Regions from separate parts of the Enterobacter sp. PL_is379 genome, predicted to be linked through region 2. Evidence: predicted binding sites of a transcription regulator. Region 2 holds the regulator's gene; each other region holds the start of a gene.
What was found. Region 2 encodes PurR, which represses purine synthesis genes. Its sites were predicted from a motif close to CANGCAAACGTTTGCNTG; they were not measured.
Positions count from the first base shown of each region.

Region 1: a site for PurR is predicted at 4,110-4,127, ahead of gcvT (glycine cleavage system aminomethyltransferase GcvT). Genes of this name have one in related genera too.
Region 3: a site for PurR is predicted at 1,651-1,668, ahead of purE (5-(carboxyamino)imidazole ribonucleotide mutase). Genes of this name have one in related genera too.
Region 4: a site for PurR is predicted at 1,612-1,629, ahead of gltS (sodium/glutamate symporter). Genes of this name have one in related genera too.

Region 1 is NZ_JBVPGT010000031.1:157,703-163,581, reverse strand. It holds gene gcvP (aminomethyl-transferring glycine dehydrogenase) at 1-2,416, opposite strand, end outside; gene gcvH (glycine cleavage system protein GcvH) at 2,544-2,933, opposite strand; gene gcvT (glycine cleavage system aminomethyltransferase GcvT) at 2,957-4,051, opposite strand; gene ubiI (FAD-dependent 2-octaprenylphenol hydroxylase) at 4,449-5,651, opposite strand; gene ubiH (2-octaprenyl-6-methoxyphenyl hydroxylase) at 5,664-5,879, opposite strand, start outside.
Region 2 is NZ_JBVPGT010000028.1:85,488-91,366, forward strand. It holds gene AC0TOY_RS11175 (C40 family peptidase) at 107-880, shown strand; gene sodB (superoxide dismutase [Fe]) at 1,003-1,584, shown strand; gene AC0TOY_RS11185 (MFS transporter) at 1,623-2,789, opposite strand; gene cydH (cytochrome bd-I oxidase subunit CydH) at 2,953-3,042, opposite strand; gene purR (HTH-type transcriptional repressor PurR) at 3,340-4,365, shown strand; gene punR (DNA-binding transcriptional activator PunR) at 4,383-5,294, opposite strand; gene punC (purine nucleoside transporter PunC) at 5,409-5,879, shown strand, end outside.
Region 3 is NZ_JBVPGT010000026.1:251,865-257,743, forward strand. It holds gene purK (5-(carboxyamino)imidazole ribonucleotide synthase) at 7-1,074, opposite strand; gene purE (5-(carboxyamino)imidazole ribonucleotide mutase) at 1,071-1,580, opposite strand; gene AC0TOY_RS09160 (YdgH/BhsA/McbA-like domain containing protein) at 1,752-1,961, opposite strand; gene lpxH (UDP-2,3-diacylglucosamine diphosphatase) at 2,098-2,820, opposite strand; gene ppiB (peptidylprolyl isomerase B) at 2,824-3,318, opposite strand; gene cysS (cysteine--tRNA ligase) at 3,493-4,878, shown strand; gene AC0TOY_RS09180 (metal-dependent hydrolase) at 4,965-5,486, opposite strand; gene malI (Mal regulon transcriptional regulator MalI) at 5,560-5,879, opposite strand, start outside.
Region 4 is NZ_JBVPGT010000025.1:120,629-126,507, reverse strand. It holds gene AC0TOY_RS07320 (AsmA family protein) at 1-49, opposite strand, end outside; gene xanP (xanthine/proton symporter XanP) at 169-1,560, opposite strand; gene gltS (sodium/glutamate symporter) at 1,787-2,989, shown strand; gene recG (ATP-dependent DNA helicase RecG) at 2,991-5,072, opposite strand; gene trmH (tRNA (guanosine(18)-2'-O)-methyltransferase TrmH) at 5,076-5,765, opposite strand; gene spoT (bifunctional GTP diphosphokinase/guanosine-3',5'-bis pyrophosphate 3'-pyrophosphohydrolase) at 5,770-5,879, opposite strand, start outside.

The DNA.
Region 1 (5,879 bases), on a different contig from region 2:
CGGTATAGAGCACCGGGAAGGCGGACTTCAGGCGAGTCGCAATATAGTTGGCGTTCAGGATCGCCACCTGGCTCGCCTGCTTCAGCCCTTCCGCGCCCATCATGCGGATATACATCCAGCTGATTGGCAGGATAGAGGCGCTACCGAACGGTGCCGCTGAGACCGCGCCCTGACGGGTCAACATGCCTTCAATCTGCACCACGCTGTGGCCCGGCACAAACGGCGCCAGATGCGCTTTCACGCCGATTGGCCCCATGCCCGGGCCGCCGCCGCCGTGCGGGATGCAGAAGGTTTTGTGCAGGTTCAGGTGCGACACGTCCGCGCCGATAAAGCCCGGCGAGGTAATGCCCACCTGAGCGTTCATGTTTGCACCGTCGAGGTATACCTGACCGCCGAACTGATGCACGACTTCGCACACTTCACGGATGGTCTCTTCGTACACACCGTGGGTGGACGGGTAGGTCACCATGATGCAGGAGAGCTTGTCGCCCGCCTGCTCGGCTTTCGCACGCAGGTCGGCCAGATCGATGTTGCCGTTCTTATCGCACGCCACCACCACGACTTCCATGCCCGCCATCTGGGCAGAGGCCGGGTTGGTACCGTGGGCGGAGCTTGGGATCAGGCAGATATCGCGGTGACCTTCGTTGCGGCTTTCGTGATAGTGACGGATCGCCAGCAGGCCCGCATATTCACCCTGCGCGCCGGAGTTCGGCTGCATGCAGAGCGCGTCATAACCGGTAAGCTTCACCAGCCAGTCAGAAAGCTGGTTGATCATCATGTGATAACCTTCCGCCTGCTCTGGCGGGCAGAACGGGTGCAGCTCGGAGAATTCAGGCCAGGTGATCGGGATCATCTCTGCCGCGGCGTTCAGCTTCATGGTGCAGGAGCCTAGCGGGATCATCGCCTGGTTCAGCGCCAGATCCTTGCGCTCCAGGGAGTGCATATAGCGCATCATCTCGGTTTCGCTGTGATAGCGATTAAAGACCGGGTGCGTCAGGATGGCATCGTTACGCAGCATGCTGTCCTGAATGGAGCGGCTGTCGAGCGCGACCTCTTTGTCGAGCGCATCAATGTCCAGACCGTGCGCATCACCCAGCAGCACGCTGAACAGGTTCAGGATATCGTCGCGGGTGGTGCTTTCATCCAGCGTAATGCCGACGGCGTTGTGAATGTCGCTGCGCAGGTTGATCTCTGCCGCATTCGCGCGCGCCAGCACGGCGGCTTTGTCCGCCACGTCCACGCACAGGGTGTCGAAGTAGTGAGCGTGGCGCAGCTTAAGGCCTTTCTGCTGCAGACCGCAGGCCAGAATATCGGCCAGGCGGTGAATGCGGCTGGCAATGCGTTTCAGGCCAGCCGGGCCGTGGAACACGGCGTACAGGCTGGCGATGTTTGCCAGCAGCACCTGTGAGGTACAGATGTTGGAGTTCGCTTTCTCGCGGCGGATATGCTGCTCGCGGGTCTGCATCGCCATGCGCAGCGCGGTGTTACCGGCAGCATCTTTTGAGACGCCGATAATACGGCCAGGCATGGAGCGTTTGAATTCATCTTTCGCGCCGAAGAACGCCGCGTGCGGGCCGCCGTAGCCCATCGGTACGCCGAAGCGTTGTGCGGAGCCGAATACGATATCTGCGCCCTGTTTACCCGGCGCCGTCAGCAGCACCAGCGCCATAAAATCGGCGGCAACGCTGACAACCACTTTGCGGGATTTCAGCTCGGCAATCAGCGCGCCGTAGTCGTGTACTTCACCCGTCGTACCTACCTGCTGCAGCAGCACGCCGAAGACGTCCTGATGATCCAGCACTTTGTCAGCGTCGTCGACGATCACGTCAAAGCCGAAGGTCTCTGCGCGAGTACGCACCACGTCCAGCGTCTGCGGATGCACGTCCGCCGCGACGAAGAAGCGGTTGGCATTTTTCAGCTTGCTCACGCGTTTTGCCATCGCCATCGCTTCGGCGGCGGCGGTGGCTTCATCCAGCAGAGAAGCAGAGGCGATATCCATGCCGGTCAGGTCCAGCGTCACCTGCTGGAAGTTCAGCAAAGCTTCCAGACGGCCCTGGGAAACTTCTGGCTGATACGGGGTGTAAGCGGTGTACCAGCCCGGGTTTTCCAGCATGTTGCGCAGGATAACCGGCGGCAGCTGCACGTTGGTATAGCCCATGCCAATGTAAGACTTATAGCGCTTATTCAGGCCGGCAATAGCCTTCAGCTCCGCCAGCGCGGCGAATTCCGTAGTGGCTTCCCCCACCTGAGGCGGCGTGGCAAGCTGGATGTCTTTTGGCACAATCTGGCCGATCAGTGCGTTTAATGAATCCGCGCCAACCGTCTTCAGCATCTCCTGCTGTTGCTGAGCATCCGGCCCAATGTGACGTTCAATGAAGGCGCCACGGTTTTCAAGCTGGCTTAAAGTCTGTGTCATGAGCGATGGTTCCTGAAACGTGCAGTGAATCGTAGTTATCTGTAACGCTGTTGCCCGGTGGCGCTAACGCTTACCGGGCCTACGTTGAGCTGTAGGCCGGATAAGCGCAGCGCCATCCGGCACAACGTTATTCGTCTTCCAGTAGTGCTTCGTACGCGGTCGCATCCAGCAGCGCGGCAACCTGGGATTCGTCGCTGGCTTTGATCTTGAAGATCCAGCCGCCTTCATAAGGCTCGCTGTTCACCAGCTCTGGCGAATCGCTCAGCGCGTCGTTGACGGCAACGATTTCGCCGCTCACAGGGGCGTAGATGTCAGAGGCCGCTTTTACGGACTCCGCCACGGCGCAGTCGTCGCCCGCGCTAACGGTCGTGCCCACGTCAGGCAGGTCAACAAACACCATGTCGCCCAGCAGCTCTTGCGCGTGCTCGGTGATCCCTACGGTGTAAGTGCCGTCCGCCTCTTTGCGCAGCCACTCGTGTTCTTTGCTGTATTTCAGTTCTGCTGGCACATTGCTCATTGAAGTTCTCCTGATAAAAATGATTAGGCGACCGGCTTACCGGCGCGAACAAAAATCGGTTTGGTTACGTTGACCGGCATTTCACGGTTGCGGATTTGCACCACCGCCGTTTCGCCAATCCCCGCCGGCACGCGTGCCAGTGCAATACTGTAGCCCAGCGTCGGTGAGAAGGTTCCGCTGGTGATCACGCCTTCACGAGGATTGCCGTCAGCATCGGTAAAGCGCACCGGCAGTTCGCCGCGCAGCACGCCCTTCTCGGTCATCACCAGGCCCACCAGCTGTTCGGTGCCCTTCTCGCGCTGCATCTCCAGCGCTTCACGACCAATGAAGTCACGGTCAGCCGGTTCCCACGCGATGGTCCAGCCCATGTTGGCGGCCAGCGGAGAGACGCCTTCATCCATCTCCTGACCGTAAAGGTTCATCCCCGCTTCCAGACGCAGCGTATCGCGCGCGCCCAGGCCCGCAGGCTTCACGCCCGCTTCCACCAGCGCACGCCAGAAATCAGCGGCCTTCTCGTTTGGCATAGCAATTTCGTAGCCCGCTTCACCGGTGTAGCCGGTGGTGGCGATAAACAGATCGCCCGCCTGCACGCCGAAGAACGGCTTCATGCCAGCGGTGGCGTTGCGCTGTTCGTCGTTAAACAGAGAGGCGGCTTTCGCCTGCGCGTTCGGCCCCTGCACGGCGATCAGCGACAGATCGTCACGGACGGTGATGTCGATGGCATAAGGTTCGGCGTGTTGGGTGATCCAGGGGAGGTCTTTTTCGCGGGTGGCGGAGTTTACAACGAGGCGGAAGAAATCTTCAGTGAAGTAATAGACGATAAGGTCATCAATCACGCCGCCCGAGGCATTCAGCATGCCGGTATAGAGCGCTTTACCCGGCGTCTTCAGTTTGGCGACGTCGTTTGCCAGCAGATAACGCAAAAACTCCCGGGTGCGGCTACCGTGCAGATCGACAATCGTCATGTGGGACACGTCGAACATACCGGCATCGGTGCGCACCGCGTGGTGCTCATCAATCTGCGAGCCGTAGTGCAGCGGCATCATCCAGCCATGGAAGTCCACCATGCGGGCGCCGCATAACACGTGTTGTTCGTACAAAGGAGTCTGTTGAGCCATCTTGTCCTCGTTGAAAAATTCACCGTGAAACCCGGTATCGGCCCCGCGTTCGGGCACCGACGCAAACGTTCTCTTTTACCTGAACTTACCACCGAAACCGGCGGTTAACCATAAGGCAAAATGGGTCATCACATTAGCTTATGACCAAAAAACGCTAAAAAGCCTACAGAGTTATTCACTGGAAAAATGCGATTAACCCCGCACAAAATTAACAATGATCTAACAGGATTTAGCACATGGTGATATTTCGTGCGGAAAATCGGGCCGAATTTCCGTAACAAGAAAAACGCGACATTAGATTATCTAATGCGAAAAATGACGTGAAATTAGAATATTTCAAACGAGGGCATTTCCCCGGCGCGGAGGCCGGGAAAATAAAGTGTGACAGGGGTCTAAATTAACGTAGCCAGTCCGGCAGGTCGTTAAGACCCATCGCCTGACGGAGGAGTTGAGGTTTGACGCCAGGAAGGGTATCGGCCAGCTTGAGGCCGATATCGCGCAGCAGTTTTTTCGCCGGATTCGCCCCGGCAAACAGCTCGCGGAAGCCCTGCATGCCCGCCAGCATCATCGCCGCACTGTGCTTGCGGCTGCGCTCGTAGCGGCGCAGATAGAGATGCTGCCCGATGTCCTTCCCTTCGCGATGCAGGCGACGCAGCTCCTCGACCAGCTCCGCCGCGTCCATAAAGCCAAGGTTAACGCCCTGCCCGGCCAGCGGATGAATGGTATGCGCCGCATCCCCCACCAGCGCCAGACGGTGCGCGGCAAACTGACGCGCGTAGCGGCCGGTTAACGGGAACACCTGACGCTCGCTTTCAAGCGTGCACAGGCCAAGGCGGTTATCAAAGGCCACGCACAGCGCCTGGTTAAAGGCGTCCGGCGTTGCCTCCTGCATCTGCTGGGCTTTCTCCGGCACCAGGGACCAGACAATCGAGCACAGGTGCGGATCGGCAAGCGGCAGGAACGCCAGTATGCCGTCGTTGTGGAAAATCTGGCGCGCCACGCCGCCGTGCGGCTCTTCGGTGCGGATCGTTGCCACCAGCGCGTGATGACGATAGTCCCAGAAGGTCAGCGGGATATCGGCTTTATTACGCAGCCAGGAGTTGGCACCGTCAGCACCGACCACCAGACGCGCGGTCAGCATGTCGCCGCTCTGCAGGGTGATAAACGCCTCGTTTTCGCCCCACGCCACCTGCTGGATCTGCGCAGGCGCAATCAGGGTCACGTCGCTGCACTGCTGTGCTTTCTGCCACAGCGCGTGGTGGATCACCGCGTTTTCAACAATGTGACCCAGATGGCTATAGCCCATGCTTTCATCATCAAAAGCAATATGACCAAAGCTGTCTTTATCCCACACTTCCATGCCGTGATAGCAGCTGGCGCGCTGCGCCACAATATCTGACCAGACGCCAAGGTGCGTCAGCAATTTCTCGCTGGCGGCATTGATCGCCGAGACGCGGAGTTCCGGCGGGGCATCCGGGGCAACGGGCTGAGGCTGCTTTTGCTCCAGCACAGCCACGCGCAGGCCGCTGCCCTGTAAACCACAGGCCAATGCCAGTCCGACCATTCCGCCGCCAACGATGGCGACATCAACATTTTGCACGGTGATAACTCCTTAACGCGCGACCCAACCCAGGGTCCGCTGCGCCAGCACGTCACGTGCCGGAATGAATAGTTCCATCGCCATAAGCCCGAGGTTGCGGCCCGCAACCAGCGGTGCCCAGCGATTGGCAAAAAGATGGACCAGACCATCGGTCACACCGATGGTGGCCTCTTTATCCGCCTGGCGGCGCTTCTGGTAATGGCTCAGCACCGAATACGCCCCACAGTC
Region 2 (5,879 bases):
TGAAAAATGCTATTAACTTTCTGGCTTTTTATAGATTAGAATCGACGGGCTTTGTAAATCACACGCGGGTATTATTGATGACCTGCATTAATCAGGGGACTGCCCAGTGGCGCGGATAAATAAAATCTCGATCACGCTCTGTGCTTTACTGTTTACTTCACTCACTTTCACGCCAGTGGCAAACGCCTCTCAGCAGGCGCGGCATTCTGCTGTACAAAAAAACCATCTGGTGAAAGCCACAGAACGTAAGAAAAAAACCACCGCTAAGAACGACAAGAAAAAAACACCGGCTCAGACGAAACAGACCGCTTCCAGCAAGACGAAAACCAAACCTTCCCGTACTGCCCACTCCGCCAAAAGTAAAGCTTCGCAAACCGCCGCTAACCTTGTTACTGAAAAATGCATCACGCGTAAAGGCCATAAGGCGAAATGCACGAAGGTCACGAAAATAGCGGAAGTGCATAAAGTGCGCGTACAGAAAGCGCAAAAAACCGCGATGAACAAACTGATGGGGCAGATTGGCAAACCCTATCACTGGGGTGGCAGCTCGCCGCGTACCGGCTTTGACTGCAGCGGCCTCGTCTATTACGCCTATAAAGATCTGGTCAAGTTCCGCATTCCTCGTACCGCTAATGAGATGTACCACCTGCGCGATGCCTCACCGGTTGACCGCGGTGAGCTGGAAAACGGCGATCTGGTATTCTTCCGCACTCAGGGTCGCGGCACGGCTGACCACGTCGGCGTCTATGTCGGCAACGGAAAATTCATCCAGTCACCGCGTAGCGGCCAGGATATTCAGATCACCTCTCTCAGTGAAGACTACTGGGTACGCCATTACGTCGGCGCACGTCGCGTAATGACGCCGAAAACCATTCGCTAACCCCTACCCTGCCACACCCGTGGCAGGGTAAGTTCCTCTTTTGCATACCCTTTCAATTTGCTATCCTGTCCCTGTTGTCTGTGTGGTTATTGGCAACGCAAAATACAATAAGGAGAGAAGCAATGTCGTTCGAATTACCTGCACTACCGTATGCAAAAGACGCCCTGGCACCGCATATTTCTGCGGAAACCCTGGAATATCATTACGGCAAGCATCACCAGACGTACGTCACTAACCTGAACAATCTGATCAAGGGCACCGATTTTGAAGGCAAAACGCTGGAAGAGATCGTCCGCAGCTCAGAGGGTGGCGTATTCAACAACGCGGCTCAGGTGTGGAACCACACCTTCTACTGGCACTGCCTGGCGCCAAACGCCGGCGGTGAACCTGTCGGTGAACTGGCTACCGCTATCAACGCCGCCTTTGGCAGCTTCGCGGATTTCAAAGCGAAATTTACCGATGCAGCCATCAAGAACTTCGGCTCGGGCTGGACGTGGCTGGTTAAAGAGGCGGATGGCAAACTGGCTATCGTGTCCACCTCTAACGCAGGCACCCCGCTGACCACCAGCGCTAAGCCGCTGATGACCGTGGACGTATGGGAACACGCTTACTACATTGATTACCGCAACGCGCGCCCGAACTACCTGGAGCACTTCTGGGCACTGGTTAACTGGGACTTTGTGACGAAGAACTTCGCCGCGTAAGAGACACGCAGAAGGGTTCGCCCTTCTGCGTTTTTGGTTTATTCCGCAGCGCAGGCTGCTTCAGGCTGTTTACGACCCGACATCATCACCAGCAGCAGGCCGAGCGCGGCAATAATCGCCCCCATCACCGGCACAAAGCTGTACCCCAGTCCCCCTGAAATCACGGCCCCACCGGCCGCCGCACCGAGCGCGTTGCCCAGGTTGAAGGCGCCGATGTTGACCGACGATGAGAGGCCCGGCGCTTCATGCGCAACACGCATCACGCGCATCTGCAGCGGCGGCACCACGGCAAAGGTGGCGGCTCCCCAGACGACCATCGCGATCGCGGCGCCAAACTCATTACGCGCCAGCCACGGAATGGCAATCATGATGACAATCAGCAGGGTTAAGAAGCCCTTCAGCGTGCCGCTTACGGAACGGTCGGCAAATTTCCCACCGAGATAGTTGCCGATCGAGAAGCCCACGCCTATCAGCACCAGCATCGCGGTCACAAAGAGAGGCGTTGCGTGGGTGATGTCATGCAATACCGGTGAAATATAGGTGTAGAGGGTAAACATCGCCCCTGCCCCCAGCACGGTGGTGAGCAGCGCGGAGAGCACCTGCGGGCGCACCAGCACCGACAGCTCTCTGCGCACGTCAGGACGTTCACCCGCGCTGCCTTTCGGCAGGGAGAAGAACAGCGCCACCATCGCGACCACGCCCAGCCCGGCCGTCGCCAGGAATGACATCCGCCAGCCGATCGCTTCCCCCAGCCAGGTTGCCGCAGGCACCCCGCCGATGTTGGCAATCGTTAGCCCCATAAACATGGTTGCTACGGCGCTGGCCTGCTTATGTTTTGGCACCACGCTGGCAGCCACGACCGATCCCAGCCCGAAGAACGCGCCGTGGTTAAGGCTGGTCAGAATACGCGACAGCATCAGCGTGGTGTAGTCCGGCGAAATGGCCGAAAGCACGTTGCCCAGGGTGAAAATCGCCATCAGGAAAATCAGCGCATTGCGGCGCGCGCGGTGCGAAAGGAGAAGCGTCATCAGCGGCGCCCCCACCATCACGCCGATAGCATAGGCGCTGATTAACATCCCTGCCGCAGGGATCGAGACGTCCACGCCGCGGGCGATGACGGGCAGTAACCCCATCGGGGAGAATTCAGTGGTGCCAATCCCAAAAGCGCCAATCGCCAGGGCCAGCAGGGGAAAATTGATTTTCATGCGTCAACTCCGGATGCCGTGTCATGTGGTGACACAGAACAAAGAAGCGGAAAGCATGACATCAATCACAAAAAATGAGAAGTTAACAAAATGGCAAAAGATTTTTGCCAGAGAAGTAACAATCGGGTCGATCGGGAGGGAGAAGGCTCTCCCTCCGCGTAAATCAGTGCAGCGCAGCCGTCAGACCGGCCGCGACAATCAGAGCCAGCACAATAACGGTGGTGAACAGCGAAAACTTCAGATCGGAACTCATCAATTTTTCTCCTTTTAATCCCCCCACGAAAAGTGAGCCTGCTCATTTTTGCATAATTTACGTCAAAAATCTTCCTGGATTTAGGCTGATAAACACTTTACCTCTTCCCCTTTTCATCAAGATAGGACAAAATTCCACGCTAAATTTATTAGCGTACCGGCCATTGACCCCCTCCTGACGTCCCGTGTCGTTTTCCCGGCGTGCCGCAATTCAAGATTGCGTGATAAGGGTGAGAGAAGGCAAACGTTTACCTTCAAGTTTTTCAGGAGTTTAGGATATGGTCTGGAGTGACATTTAATGGCAACAATTAAAGACGTAGCAAAACGCGCAAACGTTTCCACTACAACCGTATCACATGTAATTAACAAAACCCGCTTTGTGGCGGAAGAGACGCGCAACGCCGTCTGGGCAGCGATCAAAGAGCTGCACTATTCGCCAAGTGCGGTTGCGCGCAGCCTCAAGGTTAATCACACCAAGTCCATTGGATTGCTGGCCACCAGCAGTGAAGCGGCCTATTTTGCCGAGATCATTGAAGCGGTTGAGAAAAACTGCTTCCAGAAAGGTTATACCCTGATTCTGGGCAACGCGTGGAACAGCATTGAAAAACAGCGCGCCTATCTGTCGATGATGGCGCAAAAGCGCGTTGATGGCCTGCTGGTAATGTGTTCCGAGTACCCGGAATCCGTGCTGTCGATGCTCGAAGAGTATCGCCATATTCCTATGGTGGTCATGGACTGGGGTGAAGCGCGCGCGGATTTCACTGATTCCGTTATCGATAATGCCTTCGAAGGCGGCTATATGGCCGGTCGTTATCTGATCGAACGCGGTCACCGCGAGATTGGCGTGATCCCCGGTCCGCTGGAGCGCAACACCGGCGCGGGCCGTCTGGCCGGTTTTATGAAAGCGATGGAAGAAGCGCTGATCAACGTGCCGGAAAACTGGATTGTGCAGGGTGACTTTGAGCCGGAGTCGGGCTACCGCGCAATGCAGCAGATCGTCTCCCAGCCACACCGTCCGACCGCCGTTTTCTGCGGGGGTGACATCATGGCAATGGGCGCGCTCTGCGCTGCCGACGAACTGGGTCTGCGTGTACCGCAGGATATTTCCGTGATCGGGTATGACAACGTGCGTAACGCGCGTTTCTTCACGCCAGCGTTAACCACCATTCACCAGCCGAAAGATTCGCTGGGCGAAACGGCCTTCAATATGCTGATGGACAGGATCGTCAACAAACGTGAAGAGTCGCAGTCCATTGAAGTTCACCCGCGTCTTATCGAACGCCGTTCCGTTGCGGACGGTCCGTTCCGCGATTACCGTCGTTAATCGCTTTACGGGGCCAGCTACGCTGGCTCCCGTAACCATTCCCGGTTTAGCGTTTCGCTGTCTCCCAGATAATCCAGCAGCCAGGCCATCGCAGGCGAGACATCACTTTGCTGCCAGGTCAGGCAGCAGGCCGCATCCGGGAACGGATTCTCCAGCGTCAGCTCAACCCACTCTCCGGTATCGATGCGCGGACGCGCGAAATGAACGGGCACCATCGCGACGCACAGTCCGGCGCTGAGGCACGTCGCCGACGATTCCCAGTCAGGGGCCACCACCCGCCGCTGGTTGTCCAGAAGCCAGGTGATACGCTTGGGCAATGAACGGGAGGTATCCTCCAGCACCAGCGACGGCCAGTTGCGCAGCGTATCATCGCTGAGCGGCCCCTCCATCGCCGCCAGCGGATGATCGCTTGCCACCACGCACTTCCAGCTCAGCATCCCCATATCGCGAAAGGCGTAACGTCCCCCGACCGGGATCGCCTGCGTGGCCCCGATTGCCATCTCTGCCCTGCCGTCCGCCAGCGCATCCCAGACGCCGTTGAACACCTCCTGCGAGACCCGCAGCTCGACATCTGAAAAATGACGATAGAAATCGACGATCATCTGCCGGGTACGTTCCGGCTTAACGATGTTATCCACCGCGATGGAAAGATGCCCCCGCCAGCCGTTAGCGATCTGCTGACACTGTTCGCGGGTGATCTGCATTTTTTTGATAACAGAACGCCCTTCCTTCAAAAACCACGCCCCTGCGGGCGTTAATTCCACATCACGATGGCGCCGCTCAAACAGCGGAACCGCCAGCCACTCCTCCAGCTGACGCACCGTGTAGCTGATGGCCGAAGGGACGCGGTGCAGCTCCTGCGCTGCACCGCTAAAGCTGCCGTTACGCGCGACAGCATCGACCACTTCAAGAGAATAATCTGACCACATTTTCTGCCTGCAAAAAATTTGAATGCACCCGCCAAATATTAGCGTTTCACAAGCGGCTTTGCACTCCCTACACTCTGCGCCAACGTACACCTGCCTCCTCAGGAGAATAAGAGAATGCAACCCAGGAAAGGATTTTTAGTCTGGCTCGGCGGCTTAAGCGTGCTGGGCTTTTTGGCCACCGACATGTACCTGCCCGCGTTTGCCGCGATGCAGGAAGACCTGCAAACCCCTGCGGCGGCCATCAGCGCCAGCCTGAGCCTGTTCCTTGCCGGTTTTGCTTTCGCGCAGCTGCTGTGGGGACCGCTCTCGGATCGCTTTGGTCGTAAACCGGTACTGCTGCTGGGTCTGGCCATTTTTGCCGTGGGCTGCCTGGGGATGCTGTGGGTGCGCGATGCCACCTGGCTGCTGGTGCTGCGCTTTATTCAGGCCGTGGGCGTCTGTGCTGCGGCGGTGACCTGGCAGGCGCTGGTGACCGACTACTATCCGGCTAACCGCACAAACCGTATTTTCGCCACCATTATGCCGCTGGTGGGTCTTTCCCCTGCCCTGGCTCCGCTGCTGGGCAGCTGGATCCTCGCGCACTTT
Region 3 (5,879 bases), on a different contig from region 2:
GATGTCTTACTTGAGCTTTGACTGTGCCCAGACGATACCGCTCGCATATTCCGGCGGCAGGAGAGGGATCATGGCTTCCAGGGTGGCGCTCAGGCGGCCCGTGTCGCTGTCGTTCAGGTTCAGGTGACCGACCTTACGACCCGCGCGAACCTCTTTGTCATACCAGTGCAGATGCACCAGCGGCAGCTTCAGCCAGTCGTAGTTCAGATCGGTGCCGATCAGGTTGATCATCACCGACGGGCTGTCCACCACCGGCTGCGGCAGCGGCAGGTCGGTGATCGCGCGCAGGTGCAGTTCGAACTGGCTGATGGACGCGCCGTTTTGCGTCCAGTGGCCGCTGTTGTGCACGCGCGGTGCAAGTTCGTTGATCAGCAGACCGGACGGGGTGATAAAGCACTCCATCGCCATGACGCCCACATATCCGAGTTCGTGCATGATGGCAGAAAGCATCTCTTCTGCCTGCGCCTGCTGCTCAGCATTGGCGTGCGGGAAGGCGACGCTGGTGCGCAGAATACCGTCCTGATGCAGGTTATGCGTCAGCGGATAAAAGACGGTATGTCCGTCGTGCCCGCGTGCGCCAACCAGTGACACTTCACCGCTAAAGTTGATGCCCTGCTCAACGATGCATTCGCCGTAGCAGTCGTCCGGCAGCTCGGCAGTGTCGTCTGCGCGCAGACGCCACTGGCCACGGCCGTCGTAGCCGCCCACGCGGCGCTTCACGATGGCCAGCTCGCCCAGCATCGCGAAAACATCATTCCACTCGCTTTTATCGGACAGGAGCTGCCACGGCGCGGTCGGCAGGCCGAGCTTGTCGAACAGCTGCTTTTGCGTCAGACGGTCGGCAATGATCGGGAACACGTCGCGGTTTACGAAGGCGTTATGACGCGCCAGTTCGCGGGTCAGCGCGGTTTCCGGCCAGCGTTCGATCTCGGCGGTGATCACGCTCTGGTGGAACGGTACGGCTTCAGGTTCAGCGTCCAGCCCGACGGGCCAGACGGCAATACCCAGCGGCTCACCGGCCTGACGCAGCATGCGGCCTAACTGGCCGTTACCGAGGACGCAAACCTGCTTCATGCCGCACCCCGCGGGTCCGGATTGTCCAGCACTTCGTCGGTCTGGGCTTTACGCCACTCCGCCAGACGCTGATGTAACGCTTTATCGTGCGTCGCCAGGATCTGCGCGGCCAACAGGGCAGCGTTCGCCGCGCCCGCTTTGCCAATCGCCAGCGTCCCGACAGGAATACCGCGCGGCATCTGGACGATGGAGTAGAGGCTGTCCACACCGCTTAACGCGGCGCTTTGTACCGGGACGCCCAGAACCGGCACCAGGGTTTTGGCGGCAATCATGCCCGGCAGGTGTGCTGCGCCGCCCGCACCGGCAATGATCACCTCATAACCGTTCTCTTCGGCGCTTTCGGCGAAGCTGAACAGTTTGTCCGGTGTACGGTGCGCGGAGACCACTTCGACGTGGTGCGGAACATTCAGGATTTCAAAGATTTCGGCGGCGAACTGCATGGTAGCCCAGTCGCTTTTGGACCCCATCACGATGGCGACACGCGCCGGATTATTGCGGGAAGACATGCGTCTTAAAACTCCTGTGGTGCGAAACACACTGCTTTCGAGGGCACAGAGAATAGCATGTTATACGGGCAAGGAAAACGGTTGCGCGGTTAAATCTTGAGCCGTTGTTGCCATCAATTCATAACAAAACAGACCGCATTCTGGCGGTCTGTTTTTGTCGAAGGGCAATCATTATTTCGTCAGTTCTGCGGTCATATACACGCGGTTGTCGACCTTCGCGCTGGTGATTTTGTAAGACGCGCCCTGTTCAGCAGCCTGTGCAGCAATTTTCGCTTCTGCGCGGTCAAGGGTTGAACCGGTTGCGCTGACGCTCTGCGCGAAAGCGCCGAAGGAAGCCAGGGAAAGAGCGGTAACTGCAACGAAAGTTTTGATGGATTTCATGGTCGTATTCCTTAAGTAATTTATCTGGGATAGGGCGTGCTGCCCTGATGTGATAAATAATAGGCCGACCACGGGCTGATTAAAATCGAAACAATTTGCCAATATTGTTCAAAAAAATAGAATGAACTGTAAGGGGTTAAAACGGAAAAGCGATCAGCTCCACACCCTCTGGCGTGACTTTGACCATGGATCCTTCTGAGTGCCATGCACCCAACACCACGCGATGGGCCGGTTCGCCGTTGGCGATAAGGGAATGCACGTCTGGACGATGGGTATGCCCGTGGATCAACCACTGAACGCCATGTTTTTCCATCACGTTGACCACCGCGTGAGGATTAACGTCCATGATGGTCATGGATTTGCTGCTGTTGGCGGCTTTACTGCCCGCGCGCATTCTGGCGGCGATGCGGTTGCGGATAAACAGCGGCAGGGCAAGGAACACCTTCTGGATCCACGGGGTGTGGACTTTAGCGCGAAACGCCAGGTAGCCGGTATCGTCGGTGCAGAGCGTGTCGCCGTGCATGATCAGCACCTTGCGGCCGTAGAGGTCGAGCACCTGTTCTTCCGGCAGCAGCGTCATGCCGCTTTCACGGGCGTAGCGCTTGCCGATCAGGAAATCACGGTTGCCGTGAATGAAGTAGCAGGGGACGCCGGAATCCACCAGCGCTTTAATGGCCGAAGCCATTTCACGGTGCAGCGGGTTAGGATCGTCGTCGCCAATCCAGGCTTCAAAGAGGTCGCCCAGGATGTACAGCGCATCGGCGCTTTTCGCTTCACCGCGTAAAAAACGCAGAAAACCGGCGGTTATCGCCGGTTCTTCTGTTTGCAGATGCAGATCCGCAATAAAGAGTGTCGCCACGAATTACTCGCTGACGGTCACGCTTGTAATCACAACGTCTTCTTTCGGAACGTCCTGGTGCATACCGCTGCGGCCAGTAGAGACGGCTTTGATCTTGTCAACCACGTCCATACCTTCAACCACTTCTGCGAATACGCAGTAGCCCCAACCCTGCAGGCTTTCGCCGGAGAAGTTCAGGAAGTCGTTGTCCGCCACGTTAATGAAGAACTGCGCGGTTGCAGAGTGAGGTGCCTGAGTACGCGCCATCGCCAGCGTGCCGCGGGTGTTTTTCAGGCCGTTGTTCGCTTCGTTCTTGATCGGCTCTTTAGTGGCTTTCTGGTTCATGCCAGGTTCGAAACCGCCGCCCTGGATCATAAAACCGTTGATCACGCGGTGGAAAATGGTGTTGTTGTAGAAACCTTCGCGGCAGTAGTCCAGGAAGTTTTTAACTGTTTCAGGCGCTTTGTCATCAAAGGTTTTGATTACGATATCGCCATGATTAGTGTGGAAAGTAACCATTTTTGCATCCTGTTCCGTTATTGTGGTACGTCGACCCGCGTTCGGGTCATCTATAGGGGCTTGTTATAGCATAACCACAGGATGCGATCACCTTGCATTGTGTGCTGCTTCGGGTTTGAATTACGGGTAGAATAGCCGGTTTTCAACCACACACGTGTTTACATGGAATCTTCGATGTTAAAAATCTTTAATACAATGACGCGCCAAAAAGAGGAATTTAAACCTATCCATGCCGGGGAAGTCGGCATGTACGTGTGTGGTATTACGGTTTACGATCTCTGTCACATTGGCCATGGCCGTACCTTTGTCGCTTTTGACGTGGTGTCACGCTACCTGCGTTTTCTGGGCTATACCCTGAAATACGTGCGTAATATCACCGACATCGACGACAAAATCATCAAGCGCGCTAATGAGAACGGCGAAAGCTTTGTCGCGCTGGTGGATCGCATGATCGTCGAGATGCACAAAGATTTCGACGCCCTGAATATTCAGCGCCCGGACAGCGAGCCGCGCGCGACCCACCATATTCACGAAATCATCGAGATCACCGAAAAGCTGATCGCACGCGGTCACGCCTACGTTGCGGACAACGGTGACGTGATGTTCTCGGTGCCAACGGACCCAACCTACGGTTCGCTTTCCCGTCAGGATCTGGATCAGCTCCAGGCCGGTGCCCGTGTCGACGTGGTTGACGTGAAGCGTAACCCGATGGACTTCGTGCTGTGGAAGATGTCCAAAGAGGGGGAGCCAAGCTGGCCATCCCCGTGGGGCGAAGGCCGCCCGGGCTGGCACATTGAGTGTTCCGCGATGAACTGCAAACAGCTGGGCAAGCACTTCGACATTCACGGCGGCGGTTCAGACCTGATGTTCCCGCACCACGAAAACGAAATTGCGCAGTCCACCTGCGCCCACGGCGGCGAGTACGTGAACTACTGGATGCACTCCGGGATGGTAATGGTTGACCGCGAGAAGATGTCGAAATCGCTGGGCAACTTCTTTACCGTGCGCGACGTGCTGAAGTATTACGACGCGGAAACCGTGCGCTACTTCCTGATGTCTGGCCACTATCGCAGCCAGCTGAACTACAGCGAAGAGAATCTGAAGCAGGCGCGCTCGGCGCTGGAGCGTCTGTACACCGCGCTGCGCGGGACCGACAGGTCTGTTCCGGCGGCAGGCGGCGAAGCGTTCGAAGCACGCTTTGTTGAGGTGATGAACGACGACTTCAACACCCCGGAAGCCTACTCCGTGCTGTTCGACATGGCGCGCGAAGTGAACCGCCTGAAGTCAGAAGATATGGCGGCGGCGAATGCGCTGGCGTCTCATCTGCGTAAGATCTCTTCCGTGCTCGGCCTGCTGGAGCAGGATCCGGACGCGTTCCTGCAGAGCGGTGCGCAGGCGGACGACGGCGAAGTGGCGGAAATTGAAGCGTTGATCAAAGCGCGTCTGGAAGCGCGTCAGGCGAAAGACTGGGCGGCGGCCGATGCGGCGCGTAACCGTCTGACCGAGATGGGCATCATTCTGGAAGACGGCCCGCAGGGTACCACCTGGCGCCGTAAGTAAGTCTGTAACGCCCGGTGTCGCTTACGCTTACCGGGCCTACGGGTAAAAGTAGGCCGGGTAAGGCGCTGCCGCCACCCGGCTTTTTTTTACCTTCTTCTCCACCACAACATTCCCATCAGCACAACCCCCGGCAGCCACACCCACAGCAGTTCTGAAATAATCACCTGATGCCCGTACGGCGTGGTATAGCGTGAGAGTGCAAACGGCGCGACCTTAATCACCTGCCACGGCGCAAAAAAGCGTTCATCTGACCACGGCCACAGCCAGCCGACGCCTTTCCCGCCTGTAGTAATCGAATCCAGCAGGCTGTGCGACAGCAGTGACACCGTTAAAAACAGCCAGCACCGCGTCAGGCTGGCCCTGAACCATCGTCGTCCAGTCAGCACGCAAAGTATCGGCACCGCAAAGGCAAACAGCAGGGAGTGGGTAAAGCCGCGATGGCCGAAAACATTTCCATACGCGACGCCGAACTTAAACGCCAGCACGTCGGCGTCCGGCAGCATGGCGAGAACAATCCCGGCAAACAGCAGGCGGGGTGGGATAACTTTTGTCCCCAGGCCTAAGCCCAGACAAAGCGGAACAGCAGCGTGTGTAATGACGGTAGGCATTGTGATTATCCATGGCAAATCATGGAAATATAGCAGCCATTCCGCGCTAAAAAACCTGTGCGAAATTCTGATTTTACGCCGACTCGCGCGCGATAAGCTGCCCGGAAAGCGTAATGCGCTGGGTTTGCAGCGTCGGCTCCTTTAGCGTGCGAATAATCAGCCCGGCAGCCTGACGCCCCGTCTCTTCGCTGGCGGATGAGACATAGGTAAATGACGGCGAGGTGAGGTTAACATGGAGCATATCTTCGAAACCGACCAGCGCGACCTGCTGTGTTAAAAACACATCTTTACCCACCGTACGCCCGACCTGATGAATACCAGAGATGGAGCCGATCATGGCATCCGGCGAGTGGCAGAGCAGGGCGGTGATAGTATTGTTTTTTTCCAGCAGCT
Region 4 (5,879 bases), on a different contig from region 2:
TGAGCAGGGCTACCAGAAGATAGATGAGGAGCTTTCCAATAAATTTCATGGTCTTCCATCCCGCAAAACGCACATAAGGGAGTTATGCACGATTTATGCGCAATCCTCAAGGCGGGAATGGTGTAATTAGATGTCACGGCAGGCATTGACTGCCTGCCGTGAGAGAAATCAATTTTTCTCAGGCGGGAAAACGAGGTTCAACACGATAGCGGTGATACCGCCTGCGGCAATGCCGGAAGAGAGCAGGTTTTTTACCCAGTCAGGTGCAAACTGCAGGATCAGCGGCTGCTGGGAAACGCCCAGACCGACGGCCAGTGACAGGGCGATAATCATGATCGCGCGGCGGTTCAGTGGCTCGCGGGAGACGATACGCACGCCGGAGGCCGCGATCGTCCCGAACATCACCAGCGTTGCGCCGCCCAGCACCGGCTCAGGGATGTGCTGCACAAAGCCGCTCACCGCCGGGAACAGGCCGAGGACGATCAGCATCAGCGCCACCACGAAGCCAACGTAGCGGCTGGCCACGCCGGTCAGCTGGATCACGCCGTTGTTCTGACCGAAGCAGGAGTTCGGGAAGGTGTTGAATACCGCAGAGACAAACGAGTTCAGGCCATTCGCCAGCACGCCGCCTTTCAGGCGCTTCATGTACAGCGGGCCGGACACCGGCTGCTCGGAGACGTCGGAGGTGGCGGTGATATCACCGATGGTCTCCAGAGAGGTGATCATAAAGACCAGCATCAGCGGCAGGAGCAGACCCCAGTCAATGCCCAGACCGTAGTACAGCGGCGTAGGAACGGTGATCAGTGCGCTGTTGGTCGGCGCGGTGTTCTCCGGCAGCATGCCCAGCGCCCACGCCAGCAGGTAACCCGCCGCCATGGCGATCACCAGCGAGGCCACGCGCAGGTAAGGGTTACGCTGACGGTTAAGCAGAATAATGATCGCCAGCACGACGCCTGCCAGCAGCAGGTTTTTCGGCGCGCCGAAGGTGTGGTCGCTCATTGCGGCATAGCCGCCGCCGATGGAGGTAAGACCCACCTGAATCAGCGACAGGCCGATAATCATCACGACGACGCCGGAAACCAGCGGGGTGATAACGCGGCGAGCCAGATGCAGAACGCGGGAGATCACCATCTCCGTACAGCTGGCCAGCATCAGCGTGCCGAACAGCGCCGCCATCATGGTCGGGACATCTGCACCGCCGGTTTTCAGGGCCGTACCGCCCATGATCAGGGGCGCCACGAAGTTAAAGCTGGTGCCCTGAATCGATAATAATCCCGACCCCACCGGACCCCACGCTTTAATTTGAATAATCGAGGCCACGCCGGAGGCAAAAAGAGACATGCTGATAATGTGCTGCGTGTCCTGCGCCGGTAAACCGAGCGCCTGGCAAATCAGCAGCGCCGGGGTGATCACCGCAACAAACATCGCCAGAAGATGCTGGCAGGCGGCGAACAGCGTTTGCGGCAGCGGCGGGCGGTCTTCAAGGCGGTAAATCAGTTCGCTATTTTGCTTCTGCGCAATCGGTTGCGCATCAGGCGACTCTATGGTGTTAACGGACATCGGCGGCAATCCCACGGTGGAAAAGCGGGCATTTTATCTGACCACCTGGTAAAAGCAAACGATTGCCAGCAAAAAAAGGGAAGAAAATCTGCCGCTGTGAGCAGGTTTTCTACAACGTATCGGGAAAAAAAATTACACTTTTTCGCGCCGGGAGCTCATGAAGAGCGCAAACCGGCCCAGGATAACGCCGCGTGTGTATGGAACACGCGCAAAACAGGAGCCTTTTATGATTCATCTCGATACGTTGTCGACACTTGTTGCCGCAACGCTGGTCTTACTGCTTGGCCGTAAGCTGGTACATAGCGTTTCTCTTCTGAAGAAATACACCATTCCTGAACCTGTCGCCGGTGGTCTGCTGGTGGCGCTGGCCCTGCTGGTGCTGAAAAAAAGCATGGGCTGGGAAATCGATTTTGATATGTCCCTGAAGGACCCGCTGATGCTGGCCTTCTTTGCCACCATCGGCCTGAACGCCAATCTGGCGAGCCTGCGGGCGGGCGGTAAAGTGCTCGGCGTATTCCTGATTGTGGTGGTGGGGCTGCTGCTGATGCAAAACGCTATCGGCATCGGGATGGCGACGCTGCTGGGACTGGATCCGCTGATGGGGCTGCTGGCGGGGTCAATTACCCTTTCGGGCGGCCACGGTACCGGGGCCGCATGGAGCAAGCTGTTCATCGAGCGCTACGGGTTTGAAAACGCGACGGAGGTGGCGATGGCCTGCGCGACCTTTGGGCTGGTGCTGGGTGGCCTGATTGGCGGCCCGGTGGCGCGCTATCTGGTGAAGCACTCCACCACGCCGGACGGCAGGCCGGACGATGAGCTGGTGCCGACCGCATTTGAAAAGCCGGACGTCGGGCGCAGCATTACCTCGCTGGTGCTGATTGAAACCATCGCGACGATCGCCATCTGCCTGACCGTGGGCAAAGTGGTTGCGCAATGGCTGGCGGGCTCAGCGTTTGAACTGCCGACGTTTGTCTGCGTGCTGTTTATCGGGGTGATCCTGAGCAACGGTCTGGCGCTGATGGGCTTCTACCGGGTGTTTGAACGGGCGGTGTCGGTGCTCGGCAACGTCTGCCTGTCGCTGTTCCTGGCGATGGCGCTGATGAGCCTCAAGCTGTGGGAGCTGGCCTCGCTGGCGCTGCCGATGGTGGCGATTCTGGCGGTACAGGCGCTGTTTATGGCGCTGTATGCCATGTTCGTGACCTGGCGGATGATGGGCAAAAACTACGATGCGGCGGTGCTGGCGGCGGGTCACTGCGGGTTTGGTCTGGGGGCTACCCCAACGGCTATCGCCAACATGCAGGCGATCACCGAACGCTTCGGGCCTTCGCACATGGCGTTTCTGGTGGTCCCGATGGTCGGGGCGTTCTTCATTGATATCGTCAACGCGCTGGTGATTAAGCTGTACCTGATGCTGCCGATGTTTGCCTGAATCAGGCGTTTGAATAGCGTTCGGTTTCCGGCATCCAGCGCTCAATTAACGCTGCCGCCTGTTCGGGGTAGCGTTCATGAATGTGGCGGGCGAGGCGCTGAACCTCGGGGATCATGGCCTGATCGCGCAGCAAATCCGCCACTTTGAATTCCGCGTTCCCCGTCTGACGCGTGCCCAGCAGCTCGCCAGGGCCGCGGATCTCCAGGTCTTTTTGCGCAATCACAAAACCGTCGTTGCTGTCGCGCAGCACCTGCAGACGCATCTGGGCTGTTTTTGAGAGCGGGGCTTTGTAGAGCAGGACGCAGTGGGACGCTACCGCGCCACGGCCAACGCGCCCGCGCAGCTGGTGGAGTTGGGCAAGGCCCAGGCGCTCCGGGTTTTCGATAATCATCAGGCTGGAGTTCGGGACGTCCACACCCACTTCAATGACCGTCGTGGCGACCAGCAAATGCAGCTCGCCCTGCTTAAACGACTGCATCACCGCCTGTTTTTCGGCAGGCTTCATGCGTCCATGAACCAGGCCCACGTTCAGCTCCGGCAGTGCCAGCTTAAGCTCTTCCCACGTGGCTTCGGCAGCCTGCGCTTCCAGCAGTTCCGACTCTTCAATCAGCGTACAGACCCAGTAGGCCTGGCGCCCTTCGTGGGTGCAGGCGTTGCGCACGCGGTCAATGATATCGCTGCGGCGCGTGTCAGGAATGGCGACCGTTGTGACCGGCGTACGGCCCGGGGGCAGTTCGTCGATGGTGGAGGTATCCAGATCGGCGTAGGCCGTCATCGCCAGGGTGCGCGGGATCGGCGTAGCGGTCATGATCAGCTGATGCGGGTGGAAGCCCTGCTGCAGGCCTTTCTCCCATAATGCCAGACGCTGGTGCACGCCGAAGCGGTGCTGCTCGTCGATAATCACCAGCGCAAGGCCGTTAAACTGCACCTGCTCCTGGAAGATGGCGTGCGTGCCGACAATCATCTGCACCTGCCCGCTGGCAATAGCCTCCTGTTGCGCAAGGCGCGCTTTGCCTTTTTGCTTCCCGGCAAGCCAGCCCACTTCAATCCCCAGCGGCGCAAACCAGGCGCGGAAATTATTGGCGTGCTGCTCGGCCAGCAGCTCGGTCGGCGCCATGAGCGCCACCTGTTTACCGTGGGCGATCGCGCGCAGGGCCGCCAGGGCGGCGACCAGCGTTTTACCGGACCCCACGTCGCCCTGCACCAGGCGCATCATCGGCACGTCGAGCGCCATATCGCGTTCGATTTCGGCGGTGACGCGCGCCTGTGCGCCGGTGGGCTTAAACGGCAAGGAGGCCAGCAGCTTATCTTTGAGCTCATCACGCGGGCTTAATGGCTGGGCATGGAAACGCTGCGCGCCTGCGCGGAGCGCCAGCATGCTCAGGTTATGGGCCAGTAATTCCTCAAGGATAAGACGCTGTTGAGCGGGGTGTTTGCCGCTTTCTAAGTCGCTGAGCTGCAGCGTTGGCGGCGGGCGGTGCAGGGTGCGCAGCGCCTCGGGCAGGCTCATCATACCCTGCGCCAGCTCGGGCGGCAGCAGCTCGGTAATGGCGCAGGTATCCAGCAGCTCCAGCGCCTGATCGGTGAGCTTACGCAGCGTCGCCTGCTTGATGCCTTCCGTCGTCGGGTAAACCGGGGTGAGCGTCTCCTGCAGCTCCGGCGTGCTGAGATCGCCCTGCACGCGGTACTCCGGGTGGATCATCTCTGCGCCGTATTTCCCGCGTTTGGCTTCGCCATAGGCCAGCACCCTTCGGCCCGTCGCCAGGCTGTTTTTCATCGCCGCGCTGAAGTTGAAAAAACGCATGGTGAGAATGCCGGTGCCGTCGCTGATCTGGCAGGTCATCATCCGGCGTCCGCCGAAGGTGATGTTGCAGTTCAGGACTTCGCCTTCAACGGTGGCGTAAATGGCAGGAAGGAGATCGCCAATCTTGTATAGCTGGGTGCGGTCTTCGTAACGCAGGGGGAGGTGAAGCAGGAGATCCTGCACCGTGTGCAGGCCAATTTTTGCCAGCTTATTGCTTTGCGCCGCGCCCACGCCCGTCAGGCTGTTAAGCGGGATGGCATCCAGCAGGCGGCCTTTCATCGCTTACCCGGCGTACTGCATGGTGGCCCACCACTCGGCATCGGCTTCAATTTCGCCCTGCGCGTTGACGTGGGGGTAAGGCAATTTTTTCTGCTTCGCAACGCGAGCCAGCACCGGATAACCACCTTCAAACAGCAGTCGCTGCTGTTCCTCTTCCGGCAGCATGCTTTTGCTGCGCTCGTACATCCCGGCGTTCTGACGCTGGCGCTGCGCTTCATACAGAATGAGCGCGGACGCCACGGAGACGTTAAGAGACTGGACCATGCCGATCATCGGAATGATGATGTCCCGATCCGCCAGATCCAGCGCTTCCTGGGTGATCCCGGTTTTCTCCTGACCCATCAAAATGCAGGTCGGGCGGGTGTAGTCGATCTCGCGGAAATCTACGGCTTTAGCGGACAGGTTAGTGGCCAGGATCTGCATCCCGCGCCCTTTCAGGTGCGATACGGCTTCGCCAATGGTGTGATGATTTTTGACAGATACCCAGCTGTTGCTGCCTGCTGCCGCCGAGACCGTATTGCGCATACGGCCATCCGGCCAGACGGCGTGCACTTCATGCACACCGACGGCATCTGCGGTACGAACGATAGCAGAGACGTTATGAGGTTTATGCACCTGCTCCATGCAGACCGTCAGGTCAGGCTGACGCCTGGCGAGCATTTCGCAGATACGTGCATAACGTTGTGAATTCATAAACCTAGTTTCGGTTTCGGGTGACTTTAATCACGTCCGGCATGACGCGGATCTTGCGCATAATATTCGCCAGATGCACGCGGTCGCGAGCGGTCAGACGAATAAAGGCGCTAT